DNA from 2 places in the Streptomyces albiaxialis genome. Region 1 is predicted to be linked to the other one. Evidence: predicted binding sites of a transcription regulator. Region 1 holds the regulator's gene; the other holds the start of a gene.

The links. The regulator HspR, encoded in region 1, represses chaperone genes until heat shock. The targets are predictions, from matches to a motif close to TTGAGNNNNNNNNNCTCAA.
Region 2: a site for HspR is predicted at 1,749-1,767, ahead of lon (endopeptidase La). Genes of this name have one in related genera too.

The regions. Positions count from the first base shown of each region.
Region 1 covers NZ_BAAAPE010000012.1:83,497-86,901, reverse strand. The annotation lists gene grpE (nucleotide exchange factor GrpE) at 1-14, shown strand, start outside; gene dnaJ (molecular chaperone DnaJ) at 69-1,265, shown strand; gene ABD343_RS22645 (heat shock protein transcriptional repressor HspR) at 1,297-1,725, shown strand; gene ABD343_RS22640 (D-alanyl-D-alanine carboxypeptidase family protein) at 1,832-2,722, opposite strand; gene clpB (ATP-dependent chaperone ClpB) at 2,993-3,405, shown strand, end outside.
Region 2 covers NZ_BAAAPE010000007.1:149,568-152,972, reverse strand. The annotation lists gene ABD343_RS11625 (spermidine synthase family protein) at 1-600, opposite strand, end outside; gene ABD343_RS11620 (RNHCP domain-containing protein) at 834-1,211, shown strand; gene ABD343_RS11615 (RNHCP domain-containing protein) at 1,213-1,626, shown strand; gene lon (endopeptidase La) at 1,790-3,405, shown strand, end outside.

The DNA of each region.
Region 1 (3,405 bases):
CGGAGGAGGGCTGACTCCGCTTTTTACGGAGGCGATATCGCAGGGGCACGGGAGGAGGGACGTCGGGGATGAGTACCAAGGACTTCATCGAGAAGGACTACTACAAGGTTCTCGGCGTCCCCAAGGACGCCACCGAGGCCGAGATCAAGAAGGCGTACCGCAAGCTCGCACGCGAGAACCACCCGGATGCCAACGCCGGTGACCCCAAGGCCGAAGAGCGCTTCAAGGACGCCTCCGAGGCGTACGACGTGCTCGGCGACGCCAAGCGTCGCAAGGAGTACGACGAGGCGCGGGCGCTCTTCGGCAACGGCGGCTTCCGGTCGCCCGGGGGCGCCGGCGGACCCGGCGGGGGCTCCTTCAACTTCGACCTGAGCGACCTCTTCGGAGGCACCCAGGGCGGGGGCGCGGGAGGTCCCGGCGGCGCCGGAGGTTTCGGCGGCGGACTCGGCGACGTCTTCGGCGGCCTCTTCAACAGGGGCGGCACCGGCACCCGTACGCAACCGCGCCGTGGCCAGGACATCGAGTCCGAGGTCACGCTCAGCTTCACCGAGGCCGTGGACGGGGCGACCGTCCCGCTGCGGATGTCGTCCAGCGCGGCGTGCAAGGAGTGCGCCGGTACGGGCGACAAGAACGGCACGCCGCGGGTCTGCCCGACCTGTGTGGGCACGGGCCAGGTCTCGCGCGGGGGCGGCGGCGGATTCTCGCTGACCGACCCCTGCGTGGACTGCAAGGGCCGCGGCCTCATCGCGCAGGACGCCTGCGAGACCTGCAAGGGCTCCGGGCGCGCGACGAGTTCGCGGACGATGCAGGTCCGTATCCCGGCGGGCGTCAGCGACGGGCAGCGCATCAGGCTGCGCGGCAAGGGCGCGCCGGGCGAGCGCGGCGGACCGAACGGGGATCTGTACGTGGTGGTCCATGTCGACAAGCACCCGGTCTTCGGCCGCAAGGGCGACAACCTCACGGTGACCGTGCCTGTCACGTTCCCGGAGGCGGCGCTCGGCGGCGAGGTCAAGGTCCCGACGCTGGGCGGACCCCCGGTCACGCTCAAGGTCCCGCCCGGCACCCCCTCGGGGCGCACGATGCGGGCCCGGGGCAAGGGCGCGACGCGCAAGGACGGCACACGGGGCGATCTGCTGGTGACGGTCGAGGTGTCCGTGCCGAAGGATCTGAGCGACAAGGCGAAGGACTCGCTGGAGACATACCGCGACGCGACGTCGGGCGAGGACCCGCGCGCGAAGCTCTTCAAGGCCGCGAAGGGAGACTGAAGTGGACGGCCGAGGCGGACGCAGGCGGGGCATGGGTGCTTACGAGCTGACCGAGGAAACTCCGGTCTACGTCATCTCGGTCGCCGCTCAGCTCTCGGGTCTGCATCCGCAGACCCTGCGGCAGTACGACAGACTCGGGCTCGTCTCGCCCGACCGCACCGCGGGCCGCGGGCGCCGCTACTCGGCCCGGGACATCGAGCTGCTGCGGGAAGTGCAGCGGCTCAGCCAGGACGAGGGCATCAACCTCGCGGGGATCAAGCGGATCATCGAGCTGGAGAACCAAGTCGCTGCGCTCCAGGCTCGGGTCGCCGAGCTGTCCTCGGCGGTCGAGGGCGCGGCGGCGGCCATGCAGCAGCGTGAAGCGCAGGTGCACGCCTCCTATCGGAGGGATCTGGTCCCTTACGAGGACGTGCGGCAGTCCAGTGCGCTGGTCGTATGGCGCCCGAAGAGGGACCGCTAGTCGCTTATTGCGGCCACTGGGGTGCCCCGTCCGGTGCGTTGCCGGGTGCCGCGCTGCCGTGGCCGCTCGCGCAGTTCCCCGCGCCCCTTATGGGGCACCCCCTATGTCATCGGCTGAACGCGTAGTTCATCAGCTTCTTCGCGTCCGAGGTGCGCTTCGCGGCGGAGGTCGAGGTGAGGACCGTGCCGATGACCGTCTTGCCGCCGCGGGTGGCGGCGAAGACCAGGCAGTACTTGGCCTCGGGCCCGGAGCCCGTCTTGACGCCGATCGCGCCGGAGTAGGAGCCGAGCAGATTGTTGGTGTTGGTCCACTTCATGTTGCGGTAGCCGCCGCTCCGCGTGGTGGTCCGCTGCGTGGTCGAGCGGGTCTTCACGATCGTCCGGAACGTCGAGTAGCGCATGGCGCTGCTGGCGATCTTCGTCAGGTCGCGCGGCGTCGAGTAGTTGTTGCCCCGGCCGATGCCGTCGAACGAGTCGAAGCGGGTGTTGCGCAGGCCCAGGTCGCGGGCGGTCGCGTTCATCTTGCCGATGAAGGACTTCACGCGCTTGGCCCGGGTCGAGCCGTTGCCGAACTTGTCGGCCAGCGCGTAGGCCGCGTCGCAGCCGGACGGGAGCATCAGCCCGTAGAGGAGCTGGCGGACGGTGACCTTGTCGCCGACGATCAGCCGGGCCGAGGACGCGGTGTTCCGGACGATGTAGTCGCTGTACGCCTTCTGGATCTTGACCTTGGCGTTCAGATTGAGGTTCCGCTGGGCCAGCACCACCCGGGCGGTCATGATCTTCGTGGTCGAGCCGGTGGAACGCCGGGTGTCCGCGGCCTTCGTGTAGAGGGTCCTGCCCGTGCCGTTGTTCATCACGAAGCCGCCCTTGGCCGCGATGGACGGCTTGCGGGCCGCGGCGGCGTGCGCCGGGGTGGCGAGCGCCCCCGCCGCGAGGACGGATCCCGCGGTGAGGGTCACCGCGGAGACCCGGGCGAGGACGTTGATGCCGATATTCACTATGTGCTCCCGATACCCCTGAATACCCCTGAGAGCGGCCGCTGGGTGTGCCGCACCCTGTTCAGACCCCCGATGCTGCCCGGAGGATGCGCCCCCGCCGCGCTTTTCACCAGGGTTTTGCCAGAGCGGGGGCGGGAGCCGGGAACGGATCCGGGCCCCGGACGGTTGTACGGAACGTAGACTTGAGCGAGTCACACTCAACTTGCTGCATACTGGAGACGGCAAGCCGCGATTCGGAGCAGCAGAAGTCGTAGGAGGAGACGCCAGGACATGGACGCGGAGCTCACCAACAAGAGCCGGGACGCCATCAGCGCGGCCAACAGCCGTGCGGTGACCGACGGCCACCCGGACATCACCCCGGCCCACCTGCTCCTCGCCCTCCTGACCGGCGAGGACAACGAGAACATTCAGGACCTCGTCGCCGCCGTCGAAGCCGACCAGGCCGCGCTGCGCGCCGGGACCGAGCGGCTGCTCGGCTCGCTGCCCGCGGCGCAGGGCTCGACCGTCTCCCAGCCCCAGGCCGACCGCGCGCTGCTCGCCGTCATCGCCGATGCCGCGCAGCGCGCGAAGGAGCTCGGCGATCAGTACGTGTCGACGGAGCACCTGCTCATCGGCATCGCCGCCAAGGGCGGCGCCGCCGGGCGGCTCCTCACGGAGCAGGGCGCGGGCGACAAGAAGCTGCT
Region 2 (3,405 bases), on a different contig from region 1:
TTCGAATCCGGGAGACGGTTTCGCCGACCAGACGGCGAGCACGCCGCCCGGCGCCAGCCGGGCCAGACAGGCGGCCAGACCCGCGGGGGAGTAGAGCGAGGCGTTGCCGTCGGTGACGGTCCAGTCCGGCCCGTTGTCGATGTCGAGGCAGAGCGCGTCGTACGTCCGCCCCGCGTCGCGCAGGTGCTCCAGCAGGTCGGCGTGGACGAGTTCGGCGCGCGGGTCGCGCAGCGCGTCCCCGGACAGCGCGCTCAGCGGGCCCGCGCGGTGCCAGTCGAGGATCGCCGCCTCGCGCTCGACGACGGTGATCCGGCCCCAGCGCGGCTCCGCCGCCGCCTCCGCGAGCGAGAAGCCCACGCCGAGCCCGCCGATGAGCACCGAGGGTGCCGCGAGCCCGCCGCCCGCGCTCAGCTCCTCCAGGGCCGCGCGCACCAGCAGCCGCTCGGAGCGGCCGTCGGAGGTGTCCATCAGGAAGCAGCCGTTGGCGATGATCTCGTACGTCCCGCGAGGCTCCCCGGGCTCGCCGCGCCGTCGGAGGACGACCTCTCCGTACGGCCCGTCGCGGCGGTCCAGGGTCTCGGGAAGGGTGTGGTCCGGCATGCCGGGAAGCGTACGGAAAACCGTTCGCGCCCGTGCCGCCCGCGTTGCTACGGTCCGGGCGTCTTCCGTAACGACCACCGGGCGTCCGCGCCCTAGAAACGCAGGTGTTGATGACACCCCGGCCCACCGGGCGCTGAGCGCTCCTGAGCCCGGACCCTTTACTCCGAGCCGCTCGGCCGCTCGGCGCTCCCTTGCTGTCCTGAACCGTTTTTCTCCAGCAAGGAGTACCTCCGGTGTCCACCACCGACTCCGGTCCCGCACGCTCCGGCGCGCCGCGGACCGGCACCTTCACCTGCGTACGCTGCGGGCTGACCGTCACGCGACTCGACCCGGACGACCGCGTGCGCAACCACTGTCCGAGCTGTCTGCACTCCCGGCACGTCACCGACCACGTCGAGGGCGGCGCCTCGGACTGCCGTTCGCGGATGAGCCCGATCGCCATCGCGGTGCTGCGCGACGGGGCCTGGATGGTCATCCACCGCTGCACCCGCTGCGACGAGCTGACCTCGAACCCGGTCTCGCCGGACGACAACCACCTCATCCTGATGAGGATGGCCGTGCGTCCGCTGGCGCAGCCGCCGTTCCCCCTCGAAGTGTTCGGCGAGGTGTGACATGGCGCGACGTCATACCCGGTCCCAGCGGCGTCCCCAGCGCCGAAAGGACCCCTGGCACGGGCGCTCGGGCGAGGGCGGCGAGTCGTTCCGCTGCGTGGGCTGCGCCCTCGCCGTCCCCATGGCGGCGCCGGGCACAGCGCACCGCAACCACTGCCCGCACTGTCTGACGAGCCTGCACGTGGACCGCCGGGTCCCCGGCGACCGCGCGTCGGACTGCCGGGGGCGGATGACGGCGCTCGGCCTGTCCGTACGGGCCGACGGCGAGTGGTCGCTCATCCACCACTGCGTGGCCTGCGGCGAGCTGAGCGCGAACCGCATCGCCGGCGACGACAACGCCCTGGCCCTCGTCCGCCTCGCGGTCCGGCCCCTGTCGGACCCGACGATGCCGGTACGAGCACTGCTGGCGCTGTGACGGTGAGGGCCGGGGCACGCCCCCGGCCCTCATCCGGCCCTCATCCGGCCCTCACCCGGCTCTCCGGCATGCGATCGCTCTCAGCGAACAGGGGCCGGGGAACATCTGGGGCCTCAACAGCATTGAGTGGGTATTACTCAAGTTGCCTGCCGAGGGAGAGATCATGGCTACCGGTTCCACGGGGTACACACCGCTCACCCTGCCTGTGCTGCCGCTCGACGCCGACGGAGCGAACGGTTCCGACGGCGACGGGGTCGTGCTGCCCGGGATGGTGGTGCCCCTGGACCTCTCGGAGAGCGAGGTCCGCGCCGCCGTCGAGGCCGCGCAGTCCGCCGCCCTCCAGGGAGACAAACCCCGCGTGCTCCTTGTTCCGCGCGTGGAGGGGCAGTACGCCGACATCGGCGTGCTCGGCCGCGTGGAGCAGGTGGGACGGCTCGCCGACGGCGATCCGGGCGCGCTGATCCGCGGCCTGCGCCGCATCCGTATCGGCGCGGGGACGACCGGCCCCGGCGCGGCCCTGTGGGTCGAGGGCACGGAGATCGACGAGACGGTTTCCGAGCCCCTGCCCGGCGCGGTCACCGAGCTGATGAAGGAGTACAAGGCGCTGATCACGGACTGGCTCCGCAAGCGCGGCGCCTGGCAGGTCGTGGACCGCGTCCAGCAGATCGACAGCGTCTCGCAGCTCGCGGACAACGCGGGATACTCCCCGTTCCTCACCACCGAGCAGCGGCTCGAACTGCTCACCACCCTCGACCCGGTCGAGCGCCTGAAGGCCGCCACCGCCGCCCTGCGCGAGCACCTCGCCGAGCAGGACGTGGCCGAGTCCATCGCGAAGGACGTCCAGGAGGGCGTCGACAAGCAGCAGCGCGAATTCCTGCTGCGCCGCCAGATGGAGGCCGTCCGCAAGGAGCTGGCGGAGCTGAACGGCGACCCGGAGGACGAGGGCGAGGACTACCGCGCCCGCGTCGAGGCCGCCGGCCTGCCCGAGGAGGTCGAGAAGGCCGCCCTCAAGGAGGTCGACAAGCTGGAGCGCTCCAGCGACCAGTCCCCCGAGGGAAGCTGGATCCGCACCTGGCTCGACACCGTGCTCGAACTCCCCTGGAACGAGCGCACGGAGGACGCGTACGACATCACCGGCGCCCAGCGCGTGCTCGACGAGGACCACGCCGGGCTCCAGGACGTCAAGGAGCGCATCACCGAGTACCTCGCCGTGCGCAAGCGGCGCGAGGAGCGCGGCCTCGGCGTCGTCGGCGGCCGTCGCGGCGGCGCGGTGCTGGCCCTGGTCGGCCCGCCCGGCGTCGGCAAGACCTCGCTGGGCGAGTCCGTGGCCCGCGCGATGGGCCGCAAGTTCGTCCGCGTCGCGCTCGGCGGCGTCCGCGACGAGGCGGAGATCCGCGGCCACCGGCGTACGTACGTCGGGGCGCTGCCCGGCCGTGTCGTGCGCGCCATCAAGGAGGCGGGCTCCATGAACCCCGTCGTCCTCCTCGACGAGGTCGACAAGGTCGGCTCCGACTTCCGGGGCGACCCGGCGGCGGCCCTCCTGGAGGTCCTGGACCCGGCGCAGAACCACACCTTCCGCGACCACTACCTGGAGGTCGAGCTCGACCTCTCGGACGTCGTCTTCCTCGCCACGGCCAACGTGCTGGAGGCCATCCCGCAGCCGCTGCTCGACCGCATGGAGGTCGTCCAGCTCGACGGGTACACGGAGGACGAGAAGGTCACCATCGGCCGCGACCACCTGCTGACCCGCCAGCTCGAACGGGCGGGCCTGGAGGAGGG